4 regions of the Streptomyces sp. RKND-216 genome follow, and region 1 is predicted to be linked to each of the others. Evidence: riboswitches for the same ligand, from Rfam matches in the RefSeq annotation. Region 1 holds a riboswitch; each other region holds the start of a gene.
The links. A riboswitch is a leader RNA that binds a small molecule or an ion and turns the genes downstream of it on or off. The one in region 1 is predicted to bind cobalamin.
Positions count from the first base shown of each region.

Region 2: it holds a riboswitch for cobalamin, as region 1 does, so the genes downstream of both, cobN (cobaltochelatase subunit CobN) here and E4198_RS07385 (ribonucleoside-diphosphate reductase subunit alpha) in region 1, are expected to answer to the same signal.
Region 3: it holds a riboswitch for cobalamin, as region 1 does, so the genes downstream of both, E4198_RS19635 (energy-coupling factor ABC transporter permease) here and E4198_RS07385 (ribonucleoside-diphosphate reductase subunit alpha) in region 1, are expected to answer to the same signal.
Region 4: it holds a riboswitch for cobalamin, as region 1 does, so the genes downstream of both, E4198_RS22375 (cobalamin biosynthesis protein) here and E4198_RS07385 (ribonucleoside-diphosphate reductase subunit alpha) in region 1, are expected to answer to the same signal.

Region 1 is NZ_SSBQ01000002.1:1,724,334-1,728,156, forward strand. Features, by position in the region: gene E4198_RS07375 (sodium:solute symporter) at 1-413, shown strand, start outside; gene E4198_RS07380 (GNAT family N-acetyltransferase) at 503-1,018, shown strand; cobalamin riboswitch at 1,067-1,233, shown strand; gene E4198_RS07385 (ribonucleoside-diphosphate reductase subunit alpha) at 1,425-3,749, shown strand; gene E4198_RS07390 (ribonucleotide-diphosphate reductase subunit beta) at 3,740-3,823, shown strand, end outside.
Region 2 is NZ_SSBQ01000002.1:2,644,424-2,648,246, forward strand. Features, by position in the region: gene cobN (cobaltochelatase subunit CobN) at 1-1,333, opposite strand, end outside; cobalamin riboswitch at 1,367-1,521, opposite strand; gene cobG (precorrin-3B synthase) at 1,593-3,005, shown strand; gene E4198_RS11740 (precorrin-8X methylmutase) at 3,060-3,728, shown strand; gene E4198_RS11745 (precorrin-2 C(20)-methyltransferase) at 3,725-3,823, shown strand, end outside.
Region 3 is NZ_SSBQ01000002.1:4,511,771-4,515,593, reverse strand. Features, by position in the region: gene E4198_RS25045 (alcohol dehydrogenase catalytic domain-containing protein) at 1-145, opposite strand, end outside; partial or broken gene E4198_RS19645 (methyltransferase domain-containing protein) at 211-903, shown strand; partial or broken gene E4198_RS25590 (hypothetical protein) at 903-1,242, shown strand; partial or broken gene E4198_RS19640 (FkbM family methyltransferase) at 1,256-1,417, shown strand; cobalamin riboswitch at 1,516-1,713, shown strand; gene E4198_RS19635 (energy-coupling factor ABC transporter permease) at 1,742-2,461, shown strand; gene E4198_RS19630 (energy-coupling factor ABC transporter substrate-binding protein) at 2,458-2,847, shown strand; gene cbiQ (cobalt ECF transporter T component CbiQ) at 2,854-3,615, shown strand; gene E4198_RS19620 (ATP-binding cassette domain-containing protein) at 3,612-3,823, shown strand, end outside.
Region 4 is NZ_SSBQ01000002.1:5,099,682-5,103,504, forward strand. Features, by position in the region: gene E4198_RS22370 (cobyric acid synthase) at 1-747, opposite strand, end outside; gene E4198_RS22375 (cobalamin biosynthesis protein) at 744-1,697, opposite strand; cobalamin riboswitch at 1,824-1,950, opposite strand; gene E4198_RS22380 (hypothetical protein) at 2,136-2,348, opposite strand; gene E4198_RS22385 (inorganic phosphate transporter) at 2,382-3,653, opposite strand.

The sequences.
Region 1 (3,823 bases):
CCCTGGACAAAACGGCGGCGCTCAACTTCCAGCTACTGGGGGGCATCTGGATCGCGCAGACCTTCCCGTCCCTGGTCGGCGGCCTGTTCACGCGCTGGTTCCACCGGTGGGCGCTGCTCGCCGGCTGGGCGGTCGGCATGGTGTACGGCACCATCGCGGCGTACAACGTGTCCAGCCCGAAGCAGGAACACTTCGGCGGCAGCACGGCGGAGATCCCGATGATCGGTGAGATCGGTTACATCGGCCTCACCGCCTTCGTGCTGAACGCCGTCGTCACGGTCGTCCTGACGGTGATTCTCCGGTCCGCCAAGGTCCCGGACGGGCGGGACGAGACCAAGCCGTCCGACTACCGCGCGGACGCCGGCGACCCGGGCGTGAAGGAGGAGTTGCCGGCCCCCACCGCCGCTCCCTGATCCGCGGAACCCACCCCGAGCACCCCGCCGACGGCACGACCGCCGGCGGGGTGCTGCATGCTGCCGGCGGGGTGCTGCATGCTGGGGGCATGGACGTGACGATCAGGGCGGCACGCGAGGCGGAGTACGGCGAGGTCGGAGACCTGACGGCCGACGCGTACCTGGAGGACGGGCTGCTCACCCACGGCGCGCGGGACCCGTACCTGGAGGTGCTGCGGAACGTACCGCACCGCGCCGGGCACGCGCAGGTCCTGGTCGCCGTGGACGCGGGCACCGGAGACCTGCTGGGCACCGTGACCTTCGTCGGGGACGGCGGGGAGTACGCGAACATCGCCCGGCCCGGCGAGGCCGAGTTCCGCATGCTGGCCGTGCACCGGAAGGGGCGGGGACGCGGCGTCGGCGAGGCGCTGGTGCGCGACTGCCTGGCGCGTGCGCGGGCACTCGGCCGGGAACGCGTGGTGCTCTCCACCGAGTCGAGGATGACGACCGCTCACCGCCTGTACGGGCGGCTGCGGTTCGTGCGCACCCCGGCCCGCGACTGGGAGCCGATCCCCGGTCTGCCCCTGTGGACCTTCGCGTTGGAGCTCGCCGACGACGAGGGCTGACGGGCACCGCAACCCTACCAGCGACACAAGATGTTGGGGTGCTCGCGCGGAGCACCCCAACATGTATGCTCGTCCTCGCTGTCGCCGCAGGGGAACCCGGTGCGAATCCGGGACTGTCCCGCAACGGTGTGCGGCGTGCCGTGCCCTGCCTCCACGCATCGACGGGTCCCGGAACGCCGCGAGTCCGAGCACCTGCCGACGGCGTCGTACACGTCCGGGCCCCGTGGGATGGGCCGGCGGACGCGAGGTGATGCCGGCCCGCAACGGGTCGCCGCCTGCGCCGCGCCACGCCTCCCCACCGGCCCCCGCCGAGCGAGGAGAGCACGTCACCGTGACCATCGCACCAGAGGCCGCAGCCGTCCCGGCGCCGTTCCCGGCGCCTTCCGGGCCGGACGCCGACAGCACGCTGCTGGAGCGGCTGTTGACGGAGCTGACCGCCGACCTGCCCGCGACCGACGCCGCCCGGATCGGCGCGGCGGTACGGCGCGGACGGCACCCCGGATCGACCCATGCGGACCTGCGGTCGCTGGCCGTCGAAGCGGCGGCCGGACTCATCGGCGACGAACCGGAGTACGGGCGCCTGGCGGCCCGGCTGCTGACCCGCGCCGTGCGCGAGGAGGCCGCCGGTCAGGGCGCGACCTCGTTCTCCGCCTCGGTCGCCGTCGGCCACCGCGAAGGTCTGATCGCGGACTCCACCGCCGCGTTCGTCACCGCGCACGCCGCACGCCTGGACGCCCTGGTCGACGCCGCCGTGGCGGACGGCGCCGACGACCGGTTCGGCTACTTCGGGCTGCGCACAGTCCACTCCCGCTACCTCCTGCGCCACCCCACGACCCGCCGGGTCGTGGAGACCCCGCAGCACTTCCTCCTGCGCGTCGCCTGCGGACTGGCGGCGGACGACAGCGCGCATGCCGTCGACGAGGTCGCCGAGCTGTACCGGCTGACCAGCTCGCTGTCCTACCTGCCGTCCTCCCCGACGCTCTTCAACTCCGGCACCAGGCACCCGCAGATGTCGTCGTGCTACCTGCTGGACTCGCCGCTGGACGAACTGGACTCGATCTACGAGCGCTACCACCAGGTCGCCCGGCTCTCCAAGCACGCCGGGGGCATCGGCCTGTCCTGGTCCCGCGTCCGCGCCCGCGGCTCGCTCATCCGCGGCACGAACGGTCATTCCAACGGCATCGTGCCGTTCCTGCGCACGCTGGACGCCTCGGTCGCCGCGGTGAACCAGGGCGGCCGGCGCAAGGGCGCCGCCTGCGTCTACCTGGAGACCTGGCACGCCGACCTGGAGGAGTTCCTGGAGCTGCGGGACAACACCGGCGAGGAGGCCCGCCGCACCCACAACCTCAACATCGCGCACTGGATCCCGGACGAGTTCATGCGCCGTGTCGAGGCCGACGCCGACTGGTCGCTGTTCTCCCCCTCCGATGTGCCCGAGCTGGTGGACCTGTGGGGCGACGACTTCGACGCCGCCTACCGTCGCGCCGAGGCGGACGGGAAGGCCGTGAAGTCCGTTCCGGCCCGGCAGCTGTACGCGCGGATGATGCGCACCCTCGCACAGACCGGCAACGGCTGGATGACCTTCAAGGACGCCGCCAACCGCACGGCCAACCAAACCGCAGAGCCCGGCCGTGTCGTCCACTCCTCCAACCTGTGCACCGAGATTCTGGAGGTGACCGACGACGACGAGACCGCCGTGTGCAACCTCGGTTCGGTCAACGTCGCCGCCCACCTCGGCGACGACGGCGGGATGGACTGGGAGCGCCTGGACGCCACCGTGCGCACCGCCGTGACCTTCCTGGACCGTGTGGTCGACGTCAACTACTACCCCACCGAGCAGGCCGGCGGCTCCAACGCACGCTGGCGCCCGGTCGGTCTGGGCCTGATGGGCCTTCAGGACGTCTTCTTCCGGCTAAGGCTGCCCTTCGACTCCCCCGCGGCGCAGCAGCTGTCCACCCGAATCTCGGAACGCATCATGCTCGCCGCCTACGAGGCATCGGCCGACCTCGCCGAGCGGCACGGCCCGCTCCCGGCCTGGGAATCGACGCGCACCGCGCGCGGCGTGCTCCACCCGGACCACTACCCGGAGGCCGAACAGACCTGGCCGGAGCGCTGGTCGGCGCTGCGGACCCGGATCGCCGCCACCGGCATGCGGAACTCGCTGCTGCTGGCCATCGCCCCGACGGCGACCATCGCCTCCATCGCCGGCGCTTACGAATGCATTGAGCCGCAGGTGTCCAACCTGTTCAAGCGCGAGACGCTGAGCGGGGAGTTCCTCCAGGTCAACGGCTACCTGGTGGACGAGCTGAAGCGACTGGGCCGCTGGGACGACGCCACCCGGGAGGCGCTGCGCGAGGCCAACGGCAGCGTGCAGGACCTGCCGGGGCTGCCCGCGCACGTGCGGGAGCTGTACCGGACGGCGTGGGAGATCCCGCAGCGCGCGCTGATCGACATGGCGGCTGCCCGCACCCCGTACCTGGACCAGAGCCAGTCGCTGAACCTGTTCATGGCGTCCCCGACCATCGGCAAGCTCAGCTCGATGTACGCCTACGCCTGGAAGCGCGGCATCAAAACGACGTACTACCTGCGGTCGCGGCCGGCCACCCGGATCGCGCGGGCGGCCGGGTCGGCCACGGCTCAGGCCGCCGTACCCGCCCAGCAGAGCGCCGCGCCGGACGAGGCCGCCGCCTGCTCCCTGGAGAACCCCGAGTCCTGCGAGGCATGCCAGTGACCACCGCCCAGCCGCACAAGAACCTGCTCGACCCGGGTTTCGAACTGACCCTGCGTCCGATGCGGTACCCGGAG
Region 2 (3,823 bases), 920 kb from region 1:
GGCTGCGGGCCAACTGCTCCTCGGTCAGCCAGTCCTGATCGTGGCCGCCCGCGTCGATCAGGGCGCGGATCAGCTCGTCGCCGTCTCCGGATGCCAGGCCCGGGACCTCGGCGTCACCGAAGTCGTAGCCCTCGGCGCGCATCCGGCGCAGCAGCGCCACGGCGCTGGCGGGCGTGTCCAGGCCGACCGCGTTGCCGATCCGGGAGTGCTTCGTCGGGTACGCGGACAGCACCAGGGCGATCCGCTTGTCCGCGGGCGGCACGTGGCGCAGGCGGGCGTGCCGGAGGGCGATCCCCGCGACGCGGGCGGCCCGTTCACGGTCGGGCACGTAGGCGGGCAGGCCGTCCGGGTCGATCTCCTTGAAGGAGAACGGCACGGTGATCAGCCGCCCGTCGAACTCCGGGACGGCGATCTGGCCGGCCGCGTCGAGCGGGGACACGCCCTCGTCGTTCTCCTCCCACGCGGCACGCGAACCCGTCAGGCACAGCGCCTGGAGGATCGGCACGTCCAGCGAGGTGAGCGCGCCCGCGTCCCAGGACTCGTCGTCGCCGCCCGCCGACGCCTCGGCGGGGCGGGTGCCGCCCGCTGCCAGCACGGTGGTGACGATCGCGTCGGCCGCGCGCAGTGCGTCGATCAGCTCCGGCTCGGGAGCGCGCAGGGACGCCACGTACAGGGGCAGCGCGCGGGCGCCCGCCTCCTCCAGCGCAGCGCACAGCGCCTCCACGAAGGCGGTGTTGCCGCTCATGTGGTGCGCCCGGTAGTAGAGGACGGCGACCGTGGGGGCGCCGTCGGCGGGTGCGGGGGCCGAGCGGTCCAGCGGGCCCCAGGTCGGCGCGGCGGCGGGCGGCTCGAAGCCGTGTCCGGTGAGCAGCACCGTGTCGGACAGGAACCGCGCGAGCTGCTCGAGGTTGCCGGGGCCGCCGTGCGCGAGGTAGCGGTGCGCCTCGGCGGCGATCCCGACGGGCACCGTCGACGCCGCCATCAGCTGGGCGTCCGGGGCTTGTTCACCGGTCAGCACCGCCACCGGCCGGTCCCCGGCGAGCAGTGCGTCCAGCCCGTCCTCCCAGGCTCGCAGCCCACCCAGCAGTCGCACGACGACCAGGCCGGTGCCGTCCAGGAGCCCTGGCAGGTCGTCCAGGTCGAGGCGGGAGGGGTTGGCGAAGCGGTAGCGCACGGGACCGCCGGCCGCGCGGGCGCTGAGCAGGTCGGTGTCGGACGTCGACAGCAGCAGGACGGCGGGGGAGCCGGACGGGTCGGAGGAGTCGGCGGATTCGGGTGCGGATCCGGGGGAGTCTGCGGGCTGCGGGTCTCGTTCCGCGGGCGAAAGCGGCATGCGACGTGAAGCCTTCCTCGGGGTGTCCACGCCCCGGGCGGTGTCGGACGGCGGGAGTTCCTGGCTCGTCCGGTTCCTCTTCACCGGACTCACAGTGGCGGGACCGCGCCGGAATCGCACCGGGCTTCCTCCCCTGTCGCCGTCTACGGCGATGACGGGCATACGACCCGCCGGCCAGCATCGTAGGCGCAACGCGGGTGCTCCGGGCCGTGATCCGGGGCATACGGTCCGGGCGCCTTCCGTCTGTATGCTCGCCGCGATGCCGACGCCCCGTGGCCGCACCTCAGCGAGCCCTGCCCCCGTGACGGCCCCCGTCCGGGGCCGCGACGACGCCTGCCCGGGCGCGCTGCGGCTGCACGCCGCGGACGACGGCGCCCTGGCACGAGTACGGGTGCCCGGCGGTGCGCTCACCGCCGCGCAGGCACACCTGCTCGCCGACACGGCGGACCGCCTCGGCGACGGCGCCCTCCACCTCACCTCGCGTGGCAACGTCCAACTCCGCGGACTCGCCGCCGACTGCGGCGCCGAACTCGCCGCCCGGCTGCGGGAGGCGGGGCTGCTGCCCTCCACCACGCACGAACGGGTGCGCAACGTGGTGGCCACCCCGCTGTCCGGCCTGGACGCCCGCGGGCACGCCGACGTCCAGCCGTGGGTCCGGCAGTTGGACCGCCTGCTGTGCGCCGACCCGGGGGCCACCGGTCTTTCCGGTCGCTTCCTCTTCGCCTTCGACGACGGCCGCGGCGACGTCGCGGCTCTGGGCGCCGACGTGACGGTGACGGCGGCGACGCCCGCGCCGGGTGCCGACGGCACGGCGGACGGGCCCGGCACGGCCGTGGTCCGGGTCGGCATCTCCGGCGCGGAGGTCACCATCCCGGCGGCGGACGCCCCCGGCGTCGCGCTGCACGCCGCACAGACCTTCCTCACCCTCGGCACCGGCGCGTGGCGCGTTGCCGACGCCCCGCACACGGCTGCCGCCGTCACCGAGGCGCTGCGGCGCACCCGCGTCAAACGGCCGTCCCCCGAACCGAGCGCGGGCCCCGCCACCGGTGAGGGGTACGACACCGGCGCCCCACGCGTACGCGACGCCGCCGGGGCAGACCGCGCAGCCCCGGGCGCGCACGTCGAAGGGGCGGGGCCCGCACCCGGAGTGGTCGTGGCGCCCGGCGGCGTGCACGCCTCCCTGTGCGTGACCGCGCCGCTGGGAACCCTCACGTCCGCGCAGGCGCGCCTGCTCGCCGGCCTGGCGCTCACCCGGGGCACCGGCGCACTCCGCGTCACCCCCTGGCGCGGCGTCGTCGTGCCGGGGCTCGCGTCGGTGGCGGCGCCCTCCGCGCTCGCGGAGACCGGGGCGGGCGGCCTGGTCACCTCGGCCGCCTCGCCGTGGTTCGGCCTCGGTGCCTGCGCGGGACGCCCGGGCTGCGCGGCGTCGCTGTCCGACGTCCGCGCGGACGCCCTCGCCGCGGCCGCCGCCCATGACTCCCGGCCGCCGCTGCCGGTGTACCTGTCGGGCTGCACCCGCCGGTGCGGACGTCCGAAGGGCTTGCACGTGGACGCCGTCGCCACCGGCGACGGCCGCTACGAGGTGTCCGTGCCCGGCACGGACGACGCCGGGGAGTTCGCCGCCGCGCTCACCACCGCCGCGGCGGCACGCACCACCACCGCCGGCGGGTGACCGGATGAGCGGCGACCAGACGACCGGGACCACCGAGAGGGGCGGGGCCACCCCATGCACCGGACCGACGACCACCGTGACGCGGGCCACGCAGGCGCCTACGCGTACGAGAAGGACGGCGCCACCATCTACCGGCAGTCCTTCGCCACCATCCGTGCGGAGGCGGACCTCGACGGGCTTCCCCTGGACGTGGCGCAGGTCGCGGTGCGCATGATCCACGCCTGCGGCATGGTCGACCTCGTCCGCGACCTCGCCTTCTCCCCCGGCGCCGTCGCGCGGGCCCGCACGGCTCTCCGTGCCGGTGCGCCCGTGCTCTGCGACGTGCAGATGGTGGCCAGCGGTGTGACCCGCAAGCGGCTGCCCGCCGGCAACGACGTGGTGTGCACGCTGTCCGACCCGTCCGTGCCGGAGCTGGCCGCGCGGCTGGGCACCACCCGCAGCGCCGCCGCGATGGAACTGTGGGGCGATCGGCTGGACGGCGGCGTCGTCGCCGTCGGCAACGCGCCGACGGCGCTGTTCCGGCTGCTGGAGATGATCGACGCGGGCGCTCCGCGCCCCGCCGCCGTCATCGGCGTGCCGGTCGGATTCGTCGGCGCCGTCGAGTCGAAGGACGCCCTCACCGCACACCCGGCCGGCCTGGAACACCTGGTGGTACGCGGCAGGCGCGGGGGCAGCGCGCTCGCCGCGGCCGCGCTCAACGCGATCGCCAGCGAGGAAGAGTGAACGCCCCCACCCCCGCCTCCGGTTACCCCGCAACCGGTCACCCCGCCTCCGGTACGGGACGGCTCTACGGCGTCGGACTCGGCCCCGGCGACCCG
Region 3 (3,823 bases), 2.8 Mb from region 1:
ACTCGTGCCCCGGGGTCACCGGGTAGCGGCATAACTCCCGCGGCTTCGTGCCGTCGTACAAGGCGAGTTCCTCCGCGCAGCAGCCGGCGGCGTGCTCGGCCACGCGAACCTCCCCGGGGCCCGGCGCCGCAGCCGACCCGGTCACCAGCCGATGCGCGCCGGGCCCCTCGATGACGATCGCTCGGACCAAGGGGTCGTGGACACCGGTCGTCACACCGGCAGGCACACCTCCTGGCGCGGGCGCTCGGCCCGGTGCCGCAGACCGTGCTCGACGTCGGCTGCGGAGACGGTTGGGCCGCGGCCGTCGCCGGTCCGCTGCTGGCACCGCACCGGGTCGTCGGTGTCGACTGGTCGCAGGACGCGCTGCGCCGCGCGGCCCATCACCTGACCGCTGTACGCGGCGAACTCACCGGTCCTGGCCTGCCGTTCGCAGACGGGGTCGCGGACGCCGTGTTGTTCAGCGAGGTCATCGAGCACCTGGTCGGCCCGGACGCGGCCCTGGACGGACTGCACCGCGTCCTGCGGCCGGGCGGCCACCTGCTGCTGTCCACACCCAACCTGGCGGCCTGGTACAACCGCGGCCTTCTGCTGGCCGGGGTGCAGCCGGTGTTCTCCGAGGTGAGCCTGCGGGGCATCCACGGACGGCCCGGCGCCCAGGGGATGGGGCACCTCCGGCTCCACACGGCCCGGGCGCTGCGCTCGATGCTGCCCGCAGCGGGCTTCGAGGTGCTGGAGGTCGCCGGCGCGCCGTACCACGGCGTGCCGCGCCCGCCGCGTCCGCTGGACCGCCTCGCCTGCCGGGCGCCGTCGCTCGCCTCGATCCTGCTGGTGCACGCGCGCAGACTGCCCCGCCCGGACGAGGACGCGGACGGCACGGGGCACGAAGCGGAGGGAAGCGGCTGATGCTCTGGGGTGTCGCGGCGGCGCTGCTGGCCAACCTGCTGTTCAGCGTCGGTTTCGTGGTGGAGAAACGGGCGCTGTCCGCCACCCGCCCCGCCGCTCTCCTGGTCCATCTGCTGCGCAGCCCGCTGTGGCTGGTGGGAGCCGCGGCCCTGCTGCTCGGCTTCGGCGCACAGCTCGTCGTCTGGCGGACACTGCCGCTGGTCGCTGCGCAGGGCCTGTTCGTCACCGGGCTGGTGATGCTTGCTTCTGCTGTCCGCTCTCTGCCTCGGGGAGCAGCCGAGCGGGCGGGAGCGGCGCGGCATGGTGGCGATCCTGGCCGCGCTGGTGCTGATCGTGCTGGGTGCGGCCGACGCGCCGGTGGCTGCCGCTGGCCTCGTTCGACCTCGCCGGCCACCAGGCCCGCACCGCGCACGTGGCCGAACACGACCTGCTCCGCCGTTCTCTGGCCCCGCACCGCCGGTACGTCAACTCGGTGCCGTTCCTCCCGCCCGGGGGTCGGCCCGGAGCCGGGTGACCCCCGGCCGGCGACGCGGGGCGCGCGGTGTGACGAACGTTCACCCGGAACCGCGGTCCGTCGGACCGGTGATGGTTGTGGCGGTGAAGTGCGGCGGTCTACTGTCGCAGGGCCTTGGTGTTCGGGAAACCGGTGCGGAACCGGTGCGGCCCTCGCCACTGTGATCGGGAAGTCCGGCTCCTCCCCCGTCAAGGGAAGCCACTGGCGCGCCGCGGGAGACCGCGCGGGCCGGGAAGGCGGAGACCGGGCGGCATGACCCGTCAGCCAGGAGACCGGCCGAGGCGCGTCGTCCATCCACGAGGTGCTGGAGAGGTCTCACCCGACATGCACATAGCCGAGGGGTATCTGCCCCCGTGGCACGCGGTCGCCTGGAGCGCCGCCGCCGCTCCGTTCGTCGTCCACGGCGTCCGCAAACTGACCCGCGAGGTCCGAGAACACCCGGAGTCCACCCTGCTGCTCGGCGCCTCCGGCGCCTTCACCTTCGTCCTGTCCGCCCTCAAAATCCCTTCCGTGACGGGAAGTTGCTCGCACCCCACGGGCACCGGCCTGGGGGCCATTCTGTTCCGGCCGCCGATCATGGCGGTGCTGGGCACCCTCACCCTCCTCTTCCAGGCGTTGCTGCTGGCGCACGGCGGCCTGACCACGCTGGGCGCCAACGCGTTCTCGATGGCGATCGTGGGGCCCTGGGCCGGGTACGGCGTCTACCGGCTGCTGCGGCGGAGCGGTGGGCCGCTGATGGCCGCGGTGTTCTGCGGCGCCTTCGTCGCCGACCTGAGCACGTACTGCGTCACCAGTGTCCAGCTCGCACTGTCCTTCCCGGACCCGGCGTCGGGGTTCGTCGGCGCGCTGGCGAAGTTCGGCGGGATCTTCGCGCTCACCCAGATCCCGCTGGCGGTGAGCGAGGGCCTGCTGACCGTGCTGGTGATGCGTCTGCTGACGCGGTCCAGCACGGGTGAGCTGCGGCGCCTCGGGGTGCTGACGGAGCTCGCCGAGCGGGTCGCCGCCGCCCGTACCGAGTCCGAGCAGGAGGAGACGGCCCGATGAAGCGCGACACACGGATCAACCTGCTGCTCGTCGTGGTCGTCGCGGCGCTCGCGGTGCTGCCGCTGGTCCTCGGTCTCGGCGACCACAAGGAGGAGCCGTTCGCGGGCGCCGACGCGCAGGCGGAGACGGCGATCACGGAGAACGCCCCGGACTACGATCCGTGGGCCTCCCCCCTGTACGAACCGCCGTCCGGCGAGGTGGAGTCGGCGCTCTTCGCGCTGCAGGCGGCGCTCGGCGCGGGCGTGCTGGCCTACTACTTCGGGCTGCGCCGCCGCCGCCAGGGCGAGGCGCGGTCCGCTGGGAGCCCGGCGGGTGCTCCGGACCCGTCGGGCCCGCCCACGGAGGAGGGGGCGGACGGCGGCCGCGACACGCCCGCCTCGGCCTGACCGACGGTGCTGCCCATCGACGCGGCGGCGCACAGCAGCCGCTGGCGCCACCGCCATCCCCTGGAGAAGGCGCTGCTCGGCCTCGGACTCACGGTGCTGGCGATCAGCCTGCCGCCCTGGCCGGGCGCGCCCCTGGTCGCGGCGGCGACCCTGGCCGTGCTGCTGGGCCCGGCCGGCGTCGCCGGGCGCGCGCTGTGGCGGGCCTTCCGGGTGCCGCTGGGCTTCTGCGTGACCGGCGCCGTTCCGCTGCTGTTCCAGCTGGGCGGCGCCGGAGGCGGGCCGGTGCCGTGGCTGTCGCTCGCCCCGGACGGGGCCGTCCGTGCGGGTGAGCTGCTGGCCCGTACTTCGGCGGCCTCCCTCGGCCTGCTGCTGTTCGCTTTCACCACGCCCGTCTCGGACGTGGTGCCGCGCCTGGTACGGGCCGGGGTGCCGCCCGCCGTGGTCGACGTGGCGCTGGTCATGTACCGAATGAGTTTCCTGCTGCTCGACTCCGTGCGGCGGGTCCGTCAGGCCCAGGCCGCCCGTCTGGGCCACACCACGCGGGCAGCGGCCTGGCGGTCCCTCGCGGGACTCGCCTCGACCGCGTTCGTCCGCGCCTTCGAACGGGCGCAGCGGCTCCACACCGGGCTGGCCGGGCGGGGCTACGACGGGACCCTGCGGGTGCTCGTGCCGCCGGCCCGGCTCTCGCCCCGCTTCCTGACGGCCACGGCGCTGCTGCTCGCTGGCCTGGCCGTCCTCACCCTCACGCTGAGGAGGTTCCCCTGGTGACACCGACGTCGCCGCACCCACCGCTCGTCACCCTGGAGAGCGCCGGTTTCCGCTACGAGGACGGTCCGCCGGTGCTGCACGGTCTCGACTTCGCCGTGCCGGCCGGCCGCTCGCTGGCCGTCCTGGGCCGCAACGGGAGCGGCAAGACCACGCTGCTCCGCGTCCTCTCCGGCGGTCTGCGGCCCACCTCCGGGCGGCTGCTGCTGGA
Region 4 (3,823 bases), 3.4 Mb from region 1:
GCGCAGCGAGAGGCGCAGCCCGTCCTCCTCGTCGATGCCCAGGCCGTGCCGGTGCGGGAGCACGCCCAGCGACGGGCGGCCGGTGAGCCGGTGCAGCATCTCCAGCCCCGGCTGCAGCAGCGCCACGTCGCCGCGGAACTTGTTGACCAGGTAGCCGCACACCAGCGCCTGGTCCTCGGGGGACAGCAGCGCGGTCGTGCCGAAGAACGAGGCGAAGACCCCGCCGCGGTCGATGTCGCCGACGACCACCACGGGGAGGTGCGCCGCCCGCGCCAGGCCCATGTTGACGATGTCGTTGCGCCGCAGGTTGATCTCGGCGGGGCTGCCCGCGCCTTCGCAGATCACGGCGTCGTGGGTGGCGCGCAGCTCCTCCAAGCACCCGGCGACCGTCTCCAGCAGCTTCCGCTGCCTGTCCTCGTGGTAGCTGCGGGCGCTCAGTTCGCCCTCCGGTTTGCCCATCAGGACGACCTGACTGGTGCGGTCGCCGCCCGGCTTGAGCAGCACCGGGTTCATCGCCGCGCTGGGCTCCACCCGGGCGGCGGCCGCCTGCATGGCCTGCGCCCGGCCGATCTCCGCGCCCTCCCGGGTGACGAAGGAGTTCAGCGACATGTTCTGTGCCTTGAACGGCGCGACCTTCAATCCCTTGCGGGCCAGCCAGCGGCAGACCCCGGCCGTGACCACGCTCTTCCCGGCGTCCGAGGTCGTCCCCGCGACCAGCAGACCGCCGCCCCGCCGCAATGCCTTCACCGCCGCCTTCCCTTCCGCGTGGCCACGACCCTCACGGCCGTCGTCGTCACCAGCGCCAGCACACCGACGCGGCGGGAGAGCCGCACCGCGCGCTCGACGTCCTCCGTACGGACCTGCCGGCCACCGGCGTTGAGCACCGGACGGTGCTCGACCCGCCCGGCGTACGCCAGCGTCCCGCCCAGCCGTACGCCCAGCGCCCCGGCGAACGCGGCTTCCACCGGGCCCGCGTTGGGGCTGGGGTGACGGGCGGCGTCCGCACGCCAGGCCCGCAGCGCGCCGTTCGGGTCGGACCCGGCGAGTGCGGCCAGCGTGGCCGTCAGCCGGGCGCCCGGCCAGCCCGCCAGGTCGTCCAGCCGCGCCGACGCCCAGCCGAAACGCAGCAGCCGGGGGGAGCGGTGGCCCAGCATCGCGTCCAGGGTGTTCACTGCGCGGAACGCCACCAGGCCCGGCACGCCGGCGACCGCTCCCCACACCAGCGCGCCCACCACGGCGTCGGAGGTGTTCTCCGCCACCGACTCGACGACCGCTCGCGCGACGCCGTCGGCGTCCAGCGCCTCCGGGTCCCGCCCGCACAGGTGCGGCAGCCGCCGCCGCGCCTCCGGAACGTCGCCCGCGGCGAGTGCGGCGCCGGTCGCCCGCGCCTCGCGGATCAGGGAGGTCCCGCCGAGCACCGTCCAGCCTGCGACCGCGGCCAGCACCACCGAGGGCAGCGGCGAACGCGCCCTCCCGGCGGCCGTGCTCAGGCCCGCCGCGGCGGCCGCCACGCCGCCGGCGCACACCGCGGCGCACAACGCCCCGGCGCCGCGGTGGTCACGCCACAGGGCGCGTTCGGCCCGGATCACCGCGCGGCCGAAGGCCGCCACGGGGTGTCCGCGCCGGGGGTCGCCCAGCGCGAGGTCGGCGAGGAAGCCGAGCGTCACCCCGTACGCGTACGCACGCGGGCGCGGCATCAGTCGACGGGCTGTGGAGCCTCGCAGGAACACGGCGAGGGGTGGGGTGGGGGAGCGGTGCAGCAGCCACGCATGGCGGAGTCCTCACTCAGGGTCCTCGCCCTGGCTCGACGTGTCCGGCGGCGAGAGTCTCCTGGCTCCCGGATCGGCGCCTCCCCGGCCTTCCAGCCCACCGACGGGCCGTGGCGTGTGGTGAGGGGCGCTCCCCGGTGACAGTGGCGGGACCGCGCCGGATTCGCACCGGCTTCCTCTTCTGCCGCCGTTCGGCTGTCGGAAGTCCATCACGGCCCCCCACGACCGTCAACTCGCCCCCGGCCTGCGGCGAAGCAGTGTGACCACCCCCGGGCCGCGCCGTGGCGTCCCGCCCGGCGCGCCTCGGGTACGCGCGAGGGGTGGGTACGGCCCGCAGGCCGTACCCACCCCTCGGTGTGCGGGGGTTCAGGCGCCGATCAGGTAGATGCCGTACACCACGGCGGCCGCGCAGACCGCGTAGCAGAGGTACGCGCCGGTGCGGGCCGGCACGGAGGCGCTGCTGCCGTCCTTGCGCGGCGCGGAGCCCATGATGCCCAGGGTGAACACGCCGACCAGCGCGACGGAAGCCAGCAGGCTGACGCCGAACACGTTGATCAGGGCGGACCAGTGGATGTCCATGGTGAGTGCTTCGCTTCCTTCGGGTGGGGCGCGTCAGGCGCCGGAGACGGAGGCCTTGGTGCGGGCGTGCTCGGACTCCTCGTCCGGCGCGCCGTGCTGCTCGGGGACCGCGCCGGCCGGTGGCGGGGCGACGGCGCTCATCGCGGCGGCCACCACGCCCCCGTCCTCCGCGTCGGAGTGGGATTCCGGGGCGGAGTCCTCCGGCATGTCGTTGACGTTGGTGTGGTCGACCGGCTGCCGGCGCGAGGCCAGCCAGATGGCGCCGTTGACCAGCACGCCGAGGACGGCGACCAGGGTCACGCCGACGTTGCCGCGCTCGGCCAGCAGTGCCGCGCCGCCCGCGACCAGACCCGCCGCCGGGACGGTGATGCCCCAGGCGGCCAGCATCCGGCCCGCCGTGCCCCAGCGGACGATGCCGCCCTTGCGCCCCATCCCCGCGCCCATCACGGCGCCGGAGCAGGTGTGCGTGGTGGACAGCGAGAAGCCCAGGTGGGAGGAGGCCAGGATGGTGACCGCGGCGCTCGTCTGCGCCGAGAAGCCCTGCGGCGGGTGGATGTCGGTGAGGCCCTTGCCGAGAGTGCGGATGATCCGCCAGCCGCCGAGGTAGGTGCCCAGAGCGATGGCGACACCGGCCGAGACGACCACCCACATCGGCGGGCCCGCGTCCGGGGCCAGTGCACCGCCCGCGATCAGGGCGAGGGTGATGACGCCCATCGTCTTCTGCGCGTCGTTGGTGCCGTGCGCCAGGGAGACCAGGGCGGCGGAGGTGATCTGGCCGGCCCGGTAGCCCTTTCCGGCCTGCTCCTCGCTCACGTTGCGGGTGAGTCGGTAGGTCAGGCGTGTGGCGCCCCAGGCGGCGAGGCCGGCAACCAGCGGGGCGGCCAGGGCGGGGATCAGCACCTTGGTGACGACGACGTCGCCGTTGACCGCGCCGATACCCATCGAGGCGACGGCGGCGCCGAGCAGACCACCCATCAGGGCGTGCGAGGAGCTGGACGGGAGGCCGGCCAGCCAGGTCAGCATGTTCCAGGTGATCGCACCGACCAACGCTGCGAGGATCACCTCAGGCTGGATACCGGCGCCTTCGTCAATCAGTCCCTTGGAGATCGTCTTGGCCACCTCGACGGAGATGAACGCTCCGGCGAGGTTGAGAACGGCCGACATCGCCACCGCAGCCTTGGGCTTCATCGCCCCGGTGGAGATGGTGGTGGCCATGGCGTTGGCCGTGTCGTGGAAGCCGTTCGTAAAGTCGAACACCAAGGCCGTGACGATCACGATCCCGATCAGAAGCGTGATGTGTTCCATTCACCCAGGCAATCAGTTCGAAGGTCAGTGACCCGGTGAACGTAAGGATGGCGGGTGAACGGAAGGTGAACTGGGGCGGGCATCGGAGTGTCGCACCCGGAGGGTGTTGGTGTGGGACCCGTCACAGGCCGAACGGGAGGGACCACCGCATGGTCGAGTCCCCCGGTGGT